2 linked regions of the Endozoicomonas sp. GU-1 genome follow. The protein of the gene in region 2 interacts with the protein of the main gene of each other region in a pairwise test. Links are inferred from orthologs where the notes say so. Each region holds a gene or a part of one and is shown on either strand. Other genes may lie near its edges.

Region 1 (3,872 bases), 2.9 Mb from region 2 along the record:
GCCACACAATGGGGTGAATCCTGGTGTTCACCATGCTTTCAAAACCTACTCCGGCCCCGGCGGAAACCCATCGGTCATAATCTGCTCCATGGTCCACGGATTGGTATCCGGAAACTCATCCTCCGGTATTTCCAACTCCCGGGAAGCATCCCGGCAAGCAATGGGATAACATTCCAGCAGGCTTTCATCCAACAGTTCATACAAGCTGGGGTTTTTCATCAACAGTCGTTTAACTATTGCCCGTTCTTTTGCCAGGCTGTAATCAATCACCATAAACCAGCTGCGGTACCAGCGACTCAAGGCATGCAGGTCTTCTTTGAAGGTGCGAATATGCCATTTAAGCAGAAGCACCAGGATCCGGGTCAGATGATTTTCCAGCGTGTTGACCTTTTCCTGGCCAAGGTCGTCTACCTCCTCAATCAGGTTCTCCAGGTCCAGAGCCCGAAACTTGTTTTTTTTCAGTAAATCAATTTGCTGACGGGTCCACTGATAAAAGTCCGTTTTGTACAGGTTACTCATAGTGATGATCTCCCGATGCTACTGATGTTTTTTTAAGAGCTTCAGTGTTGTCTCCAGCAATCTCCTGCAACCCTCTATCGCAGCTTCTGAGTCATCACCCAGTGAAGCAGAAGGCTTTTATTATTGTATTGATCCGTCCCAGAGCCTATCAGGATGATATTGACCGGGAGTAGGTGACAGCCTGGGGTATTGAGTTTAGTAAGACAGATGAGCAGATGATGATGGTTCCGGTTCTCTAATCTTGTCCTGATGGTAAAGAACCAATACCAGAGGAGACTGTCACAAACCGGCTGGAGTATAGGCCATGAATGTCGTGCCATGGGAATTTTGACAATAAATATGAAGTTTCAGCGCTGCCCGCTGCCCGAAAAAGACGGGCGACTTGTAGTTTTGCGGGAAGCGGGCAGCGGGCAGCGGCATTAACTAATGCTTCAGATAAACACGGAACTTATTCCGGAGCAAATCCCGGAAAGCAGAACGCTAAATAGATAACTGAACAACGTCGCCTGTTTGTTCGGTAAGGCAACGATTAAGCACCGCGAGAAAGGTGTCCCCCCGGCCATCGAGCAGCCAGTCCCCCTGCTCTTCATCGTAGTCAAAATGGAATCCACCACTGCGGGCGGCCATCCATAGCTGTAGCAGCGGGGTCTGGCGGCTGAGAATAATTTTGCTGTTGTCTTCACAGGTTAACGTGAGAATGCCTGCTGATGTTTCATAGTCAATGTCCAGTTCGGCATCGTCTATGGCGTCTTCAATGGCCAGCATCAGGCCATCCAGAAGTTCATTATATTGACGCTCTTTCATTCCTGTCTCGGTGCAATTTAATCTGAATGGGGGAATTTTAGCCTGCTTCCGGCGTTGCTGATAGAGCCTTCCATGAAAAGAGAGCGCTGCCACCGCATGCCGAGTTGCCTCAATTATGGAATATTCGGGCTAGAGCCATCGCTAATTAGACAGTTATACTGTGGCCTATTCAGAATTAAGGATCAGATTATGAGATTGTTCACTGCTGACCATCGGCTGAAAACTTCCGCTCTGGCCGCTGCTGCGTTTTTCGTGCTGCTGCTCACAGGCTGTGGTCAAAAGGGTGACCTTTATCAACCAGCATCATCTCTGGCTGATGCATCGGCAGCTCTGGAAGAAACAGTCGTTGAATAAAGAGCAGTTCTGGCTAATTACATCAATAAATAAGTGAAATGGGGAACAGTCACCTTATGGAGTGGTTTACGTTTCAGCCCGCTGAACCAGCGGCCGGTAGCCAGTTGTTTGCCGAAGAGATTCCGGTGCAACAGCTGGCCCGCCAGTATGGTACGCCTTTATATGTCTACTCCAGACGAGCCCTGGAAGCCAGCTATCAGGCCTATTATCAGGCCATGGCTGACACCCCCCACTTGATTTGTTATGCGGTAAAAGCGAACAGCAACCTGGCGGTGCTGAATGTTCTGGCCCGGTTGGGGGCTGGCTTTGATATTGTCTCGGTCGGGGAGCTGGAACGGGTGCTCGCGGCAGGCGGTGATCCCGCCAGGGTGGTGTTTTCCGGAGTGGCCAAGCAGCGTCATGAAATTCGCCGGGCGCTGGAAGTGGGTGTCCACTGCTTCAATATTGAATCAGAACAGGAGCTGGAGCATATTCAGGAAGAAGCACTGGCGATGAATCAAGTGGCCCGCATCTCCCTGCGGGTCAACCCGGATGTGGATGCCCGGACTCACCCCTATATCTCCACTGGCCTGAAAGATAATAAGTTCGGCATTGATATTAACCGGGCTCCTGCGGTTTATGCCCGGGCTGCTGAATTGAGCCATATTGAGGTGGTGGGTGTTGATTGCCATATCGGTTCCCAGCTGACCACCACCGAGCCTTTCCTGGATGCGCTGGATCGTCTGCTGCTATTAATGGATCAGTTGCAGGCGCAGGGGATTCATTTGCAGCATCTGGATATTGGCGGTGGCCTGGGGGTTCAGTATCAGGATGAGACGATTCCCTCACCTGCGGATTATCTGGTGTCGGTCAAACAGCGCCTTGTTGAGCGGGGCTATGGCGATGTGATGCTGGTGGTGGAGCCGGGTCGGTCTATTGCTGCCCAGGCGGGTATCCTGCTGACCCGCGTTGAGTTGATCAAGGCAACTGAGCAGAAGCATTTTGCCATTGTGGATGGTGCAATGAATGACTTGTTGAGACCGTCCATCTACAGTGCCTGGCATACTATTGCCAATACGGCGCAGCACGCGGATGTGGATACTCAGGTGTATGATATTGTCGGGCCTGTTTGTGAAAGTGGCGACTTTCTGGGCAAAGCACGGAATCTGGCCATCCGGGAAGGTGATCTGCTGGCGGTGTATTCGGCGGGTGCCTACGGTTTTGTTATGAGTTCCAACTACAATACCCGCAATCGAGCCGCCGAAATCATGGTTGATGGTACTCAATCTTATGTGATCCGTCGTCGGGAAACCGTTGCCGAGCAGTTTGCCTCAGAAAGCCTGCTGCCGTCGTAAAGTATCAGGAAAGAATGAACTATATGTTGCTACATTTCACCAAAATGCATGGGCTGGGTAACGACTTTATGGTGGTCGATATGGTGTCCCAGAACCTGCGCCTGCCGCCGGAAAAAATCCGCCGCCTGGCGGACCGGCGGTTTGGGATCGGCTTTGACCAGTTGCTGCTGGTTGAGCCCCCGACCAATCCTGATATGGACTTTCGCTACCGCATCTTTAATGCCGATGGCAGTGAAGTGGAGCAGTGTGGCAATGGGGCCCGTTGTTTCGCCCGTTTTGTTCGGGACAAAAAGCTGATCGGCAGAGACCGGATCCGGGTACAAACCGCCGGGGGCAACATTGAGCTGACGATTCAGAGCAATGGCGAGGTTTGCGTGGATATGGGGATGCCGAGGCTGGACCCTGAACAGGTGCCGTTTAATGCGCAGCAGCGTTCAGTGACCTATCCCCTGACGGTTGATGGCCAGGTTATCGAAGGTTTCTGCCGTATCCATGGGCAATCCCCACTGCGTTTATCGGGTGGATGATGTGCACAGGGCTCCCGTGGACACCTGGGGGCCGATGATTGAAGCCCATCCGGATTTCCCCCGGAAATGTAACGCCGGATTTATGCAGGTCCTCAGTACCGATGAAATTAACCTGCGGGTATTTGAGCGCGGCGTTGGTGAAACCCTCGCCTGTGGCACCGGTGCCTGTGCCGCTGTGGTGGCAGGACGCCTGCAAGGTTTGCTGGGCGATACCGTTAAAGTGAACTTGCCCGGTGGTAGCCTGTCTATTTATTGGCCGGGAGAGGGCAGTCCGGTTATGATGACAGGCGCAGCAACCCGGGTTTATGAAGGATACACCCGGCTATAAATCCGC
Region 2 (5,062 bases):
GACCGACCATGGTGATCACAATCGAGATGACGAATGCGAACTTGGGCCGGTTAATAAAAAACTGGCTGATCATCTCAGATATCCTGCTCCTGTGGCTTGGCGGAAGCGGGGGATGAAAGCGTACCGGTGGTTGGGTCTACATTAACCAGGGTTGGCGATACGGTGCCGCCCGGGCGCACTTTCTGCAGGCCCTGAACGACAATCTGTTCACCTTGCTTAAGGCCGGAGGTGACTGCCCACATGGCATTGATACGACGACCGACTTCCACCTGTCGGGTTTCAACGATATTTTCCGGCGTGACAACCAGGACAAAATAGCCGGACTGATCCTGCTGAACGGCGGCCTGAGGAATCAGGGGCATGGGCGTTTTCTGATGGCTTTCTGCCTGCAGCGTGACGTAGAGGCCCGGCAGAATAATACCCTGAGGGTTCGGGAAGGTGGCTCGCAGGGTCAGGGTACCCATGGTTTCATCGATCTGGGTGTCGGCAAAACTGAAGGTGCCTGGCTGGTCGTATTCAGTGCCATTGGGCAGTCTGAGAGAGAGCTTGAACCTGCCTTTTTCTTCGGCCTCAACGCTGGCTTCCTGCGCCGTTCTGGCTCCGGGGTGTTCCGCCAGATGGCTGATCAGCTGTCGTTCATCCACCTGAAAAGTAACATAGATTGGATCCATGCTGGTCAGCGTCGCCAGAGGCTGGCTGGTGGGTCCCACCAGATTGCCAACACTGTAGGTTGATTTGCCAATTTCCCCCGTGAAGGGTGCGGAAATTTGCGTGTAGCCAAGATTCAGCCGGGCTGTTTCCAGACTGGCTTCTGCAGCTTCCACCGCAGCCACTGCCTGAGCTTCCGAGCTGGTTTTATTATCGTAGTCAGCCTGACTGATCGCCCCCCGTTTTACCAGATCCCGGCTACGCTCAAGGTTTTTCCGGGCGTTAATAAGGGAAGCTTTGCTGCTTGCCAGCTGAGCCTCGGCACCTTTGAGGGCGGCTGCAAATGGTGCCCGGTCAATTTCGTAAAGCAGCTGGCCCTGTTCAACCATACCTCCTTCGGTAAAGTTTCTTTTGACCAGAAAGCCTTCTACACGAGCACGGATGTCTACCTCATTGATCGCTTCTGAACGGCCAATGTATTCATAATAGTCGCCGACTTCCTGATCGATTACACTGACAACCGATACACCGGGTGGCGGCATTTGATGTTGCGGCTGCTGCTCCTCCGAGCAACCGGCCAGAAGGAAAATAGAGGTGGCTAAAGCGCCTATCGGAAGCCATTTTCCGAGTTTACGATCAGTGATGTTAGCGATCATTGACAGCTCCGTACTGTTTGCATTCAGCAAAATACCTACCACTTATTTGTTTTTGCAAACGTCATAACCTGTTAGGGGAGAAGGTATTGGCGGTCTTAAGTATTACCCTGTATGACTTCAGGGGAAGGGCGTCTTTGGCGGGAAATGCCCCGTGCAAAGCGCCGGAGAGTATACAGGGTTATGTACTGTGACGGATAGTATGAGGTTCATCCATTCAGAGCCATGTGGAAAACCACTATTGGCGAATCCTTTACTGTTTAAAATGGAATAAGCCAGGGCTTTACACTGCTTTTACCGGATCTATTGACCCGATTGAGATGCAAGTCAATACACTGAATTCGAGATTCAGAAACAGTGATCAAAGTCGTTACTGTTTGGGGTTGATGTGTTGTCTTGCCGCTGTTTAACTAAGCATTCCTGTTTGATGAATGATATGATGTCCCGCGCTTTGGGCAAGCCTCTTAATTAAATCAATGAGCAGAGGCAGCCAGAAAACCCGGGCGGGGGCAGACTGGCCGTACCATCAGTTACTTTACGAGCTGTACCTTTAACCCCGCTTTCCCCCAAGGCGGGGTATTTTTTTATGGAGCACATGCTATGAGTCACTCTATAAGTACAGGCAAAACCAGTGCCAGGCTGTTGCTGATTGATGATGATATCGAGCTCTGTGAATTGCTGGTGGAATATCTGGCCACAGAAGGGTTTACGATCTCTGCGGTTCATGATGGTGAAGCCGGGGTTGATGCCGCTCTGTCCGGGATGCATGACCTGGTGCTGCTGGATGTCACCTTGCCGAAGCTGAACGGTTTTGATGCCCTGAAGCAGATACGCCAGCAGTCGGACATCCCGGTTCTGATGCTGACTGCCCGTGGCGATGATGTGGATCGGATTATCGGTCTGGAAATTGGCGCGGATGATTATTTGCCCAAGCCCTACAACCATCGTGAGCTGGTGGCCAGAATCAAGGCCATTCTGCGCCGTGGCCGTACACCATTGATTCCGGAAGGGACCAGTCGAACCCTGCAGATTGATGATATTGCCCTGAACCTGGCCAACCGTGAGGCCGCCATTGCCGGCGAACCACTGGAGTTGACGGCCACTGAATTTCTGGTGCTGAAATCGCTGATTGAAAAGGCCGGTGAACTGATCTCCCGGGATGACCTGACCCAGATCGCCCTTAACCGTAAGTTGACACTGTATGACCGGGCCATTGATATGCATGTGAGTAATGTGCGCAAAAAGATTGGTACCCGGCCTGACGGCAATCCAAGGATCAAAACCGTGCGTGGGTCTGGTTACTTTTATATTCTTCCGGGCTGATGGGGTTGCCAGTGCGAGTTAAAATCCCCGGGCTGGTGGTCTGGCCATGGCACAGTGTCTTCTGGAAGATTTTTCTGTGGTTCTGGCTGACCATGATTGCCATGCTGGTGACGCTGTTTCTGGCCTTTGCCATCACCGTCGATCCTTCGGACTTTCTGTCCGAGCGGCGGGCGCTGTTTCGTGAGCTGGAAATAGCGGCCCGTAAAATGGAGCTGCTCTCCCGTACTTCCGTGCATTTACCCATTCCCCGGTTCCCCGGCAGTGGTTACTACCTGTTCGATACCGAGGGCAATATTCTGGGCAGTGCGTCGATCTCTGAAGAGTTGATTTCTGCCTACAATAAAACCCGGAATCTCAGCGATCCGACCATTACCTTTCGCCGAGGGGTGGTGGTGGTCGGCCCACAGCGCATTACCCTGAATGATGCCCCCTACGAACTGTACCTCACCAAGGAGATGCCAATGCTGGTGCACTGGCGGGTGCAGCAGGTTATTGCACGTCAGTGGCATCTTATTATTCTGGCGTTGGGTGTCAGCTTCTTTCTCTGTGTGGTTCTGGCCCGCTACCTGGTGGGGCCGATTCGGAACTTGCAGCGGGCCTCCAGAAAGCTGGCCCGTGGCGACCTGAGTGCCCGGGTGGGCGGCAAGGTTGCCGGACGCCGGGATGAACTGGGTGAGTTGGCCAGGGATTTTGACCATATGGCGGAGCAGGTCGGGTCTCTGGTGTTCAGTAAAGAACGGTTGCTGCGGGATGTCTCCCATGAGTTAAGGTCGCCGTTAACCCGGTTGCAGATCTCTCTGGCGCTGGCCAGACGAAAAACGCCGGATGCCGAGGCAGAGCATGCGCGCATCGAGCGGGAGATAGAACGCCTGGATCAGTTGATCGGACAGATCATCCACTTTTCCCGTATTCAGCAAAATATGGCCAACATGGTCTGCGAGAAACTGGCTCTCGAAGGTATGCTGAAAAAGCTGGTGGACGATGGCAACTTTGAAGCCCAGGCCCGTGACAAGGCCGTGGTATTGAAAGAGACCGCTAAAATTGAGCTGGTGGCTGTACGAGAGTTTCTTTCCAGTGCGGTGGAAAACATCATCAGGAATGCGATCCGTTTCACTCCGGAAGGTTCGGAAGTTGAGGTACGGCTGTTTCGTGAGAACGATGTGGCGCTGATTCGTATTCGTGATTATGGGCCGGGGGTGCCTGAAGAGACCCTTGGCGATCTGTTTGAACCCTTCTTCCGGGTAGATGAAACCCGGGGTAAGGAAAATGATGGAACGGGTCTTGGCATGGCGATTGCAAGTACCGCAGTATCGCAACATAACGGCTCCATTGCTGCCCGCAATGCCCACCCGGGTCTTGAAGTGACCCTTCGTCTTCCGTTAAGGAATGGGTTGAGTGTCTGAGTTTGCTGACCTGCGCTGGGACCTGTCATTGGCCGAAGCCATATCCATGCAAACGACACTGGCCAGTCAGGTGATCCAACGGGATGACCTGCCTGAAATTACCCGTGTTGCCGGTGTTGATGTGGGCTTTGAGGATAACGGGCGGGTAACCCGTGCTGCCGTTGCGGTTCTGGCTTTTCCCTCTCTGCAACTGCTGGATTACACCATTGCTAAAGTACCGACCCGGATGCCCTATATTCCCGGGTTGCTGTCGTTCAGGGAATGCCCGGCGATTCTGGCAGCACTTGGCCAGTTGCGGATAACGCCTGATCTGTTGCTGTGTGATGGTCAGGGAGTGGCTCATCCACGGCGCTTTGGCGTTGCCTGTCACGTTGGTGTGCTCACCGGGCTGCCCGCCATTGGGGTTGCCAAGAGCCGACTGTGTGGAAACAGTGATACCCTGCCAGAGCAGAAAGGGGCCAGGGTTGAACTGCGGGATAATAATGAAGTGATTGGCAGTGTGCTGCGCACCCGAAGCGCAACCCGCCCACTGTACATCAGTATTGGCCATAGAATATCGTTGAACACGGCGGTGCATTATGTTGAATCATGTCTTACCCGCTTCCGGTTGCCGGAAACCACCCGTTGGGCAGATGCACTGGCTTCCAACCGGGGGCAGGCGGTTGCCAGGGCCAACCAGATTCTGGCTCGCTAACGTTTTCTGCGCTCTGGCAGTTATTCTCCTGGGGGGCTGTGCAGGAAATGACCGGGAGGTTTACAGCCAGCAGCAGTTTCAGCAGCTGGTGGATAAAGGCTTTCTGTCACCACAGATTCGCCATCTGGATATGCTGCCGATGATGACGGTGCAGCTCTATCTGGACACGCCGCAGATTTTTCTTCAGGGGGATGGCAAGCCCCTGATGTTCCATATCGATGGCAAGGTGGATGCGGATATCTTTGGGGGGATGGTTACGGAAAAACTGCCGGTGCAGATTACCGGCTTCACCCAGCTGAGATATTCCAGGGAAGATGAGGCCATTTATTTTACTGATATAG

The links. The genes of interacting proteins can lie anywhere in the genome.
Region 1: the proteins of O3276_RS23405 (region 2) and lysA interact in binary tests that used the Escherichia coli proteins (3 or more experiments, as listed by UniProt). The link is inferred for Endozoicomonas sp. GU-1 from one-to-one orthologs.

Annotation. Positions count from the first base shown.
Region 1 is NZ_CP114771.1:2,690,403-2,694,274, forward strand. Bases 988-3,872 are described here. They hold lysA (diaminopimelate decarboxylase), read left to right. Parts: upstream 988-1,733; coding sequence 1,734-3,011; downstream 3,012-3,872. Other genes in these bases: cyaY (iron donor protein CyaY), read right to left, coding at 1,000-1,323; lptM (LPS translocon maturation chaperone LptM), read left to right, coding at 1,513-1,677. In the rest of the region: O3276_RS11130 (DUF29 domain-containing protein), read right to left, coding at 46-519. UniProt on the Escherichia coli protein: Specifically catalyzes the decarboxylation of meso-diaminopimelate (meso-DAP) to L-lysine. Is not active against the DD- or LL-isomers of diaminopimelate.
Region 2 is NZ_CP114771.1:5,574,126-5,579,187, forward strand. What follows is about bases 995-3,762. They hold O3276_RS23405 (response regulator), read left to right. Parts: upstream 995-1,901; coding sequence 1,902-2,624; downstream 2,625-3,762. Other genes in these bases: O3276_RS23400 (efflux RND transporter periplasmic adaptor subunit), read right to left, coding at 995-1,304; O3276_RS23410 (ATP-binding protein), read left to right, coding at 2,636-3,762. Also shown: more of O3276_RS23400, read right to left, coding at 75-994; more of O3276_RS23410, read left to right, coding at 3,763-4,027; nfi (deoxyribonuclease V), read left to right, coding at 4,020-4,721; O3276_RS23420 (hypothetical protein), read left to right, coding at 4,690-5,062. UniProt on the Escherichia coli protein: Response regulator member of the two-component regulatory system CpxA/CpxR which responds to envelope stress response by activating expression of downstream genes including cpxP, degP, dsbA and ppiA.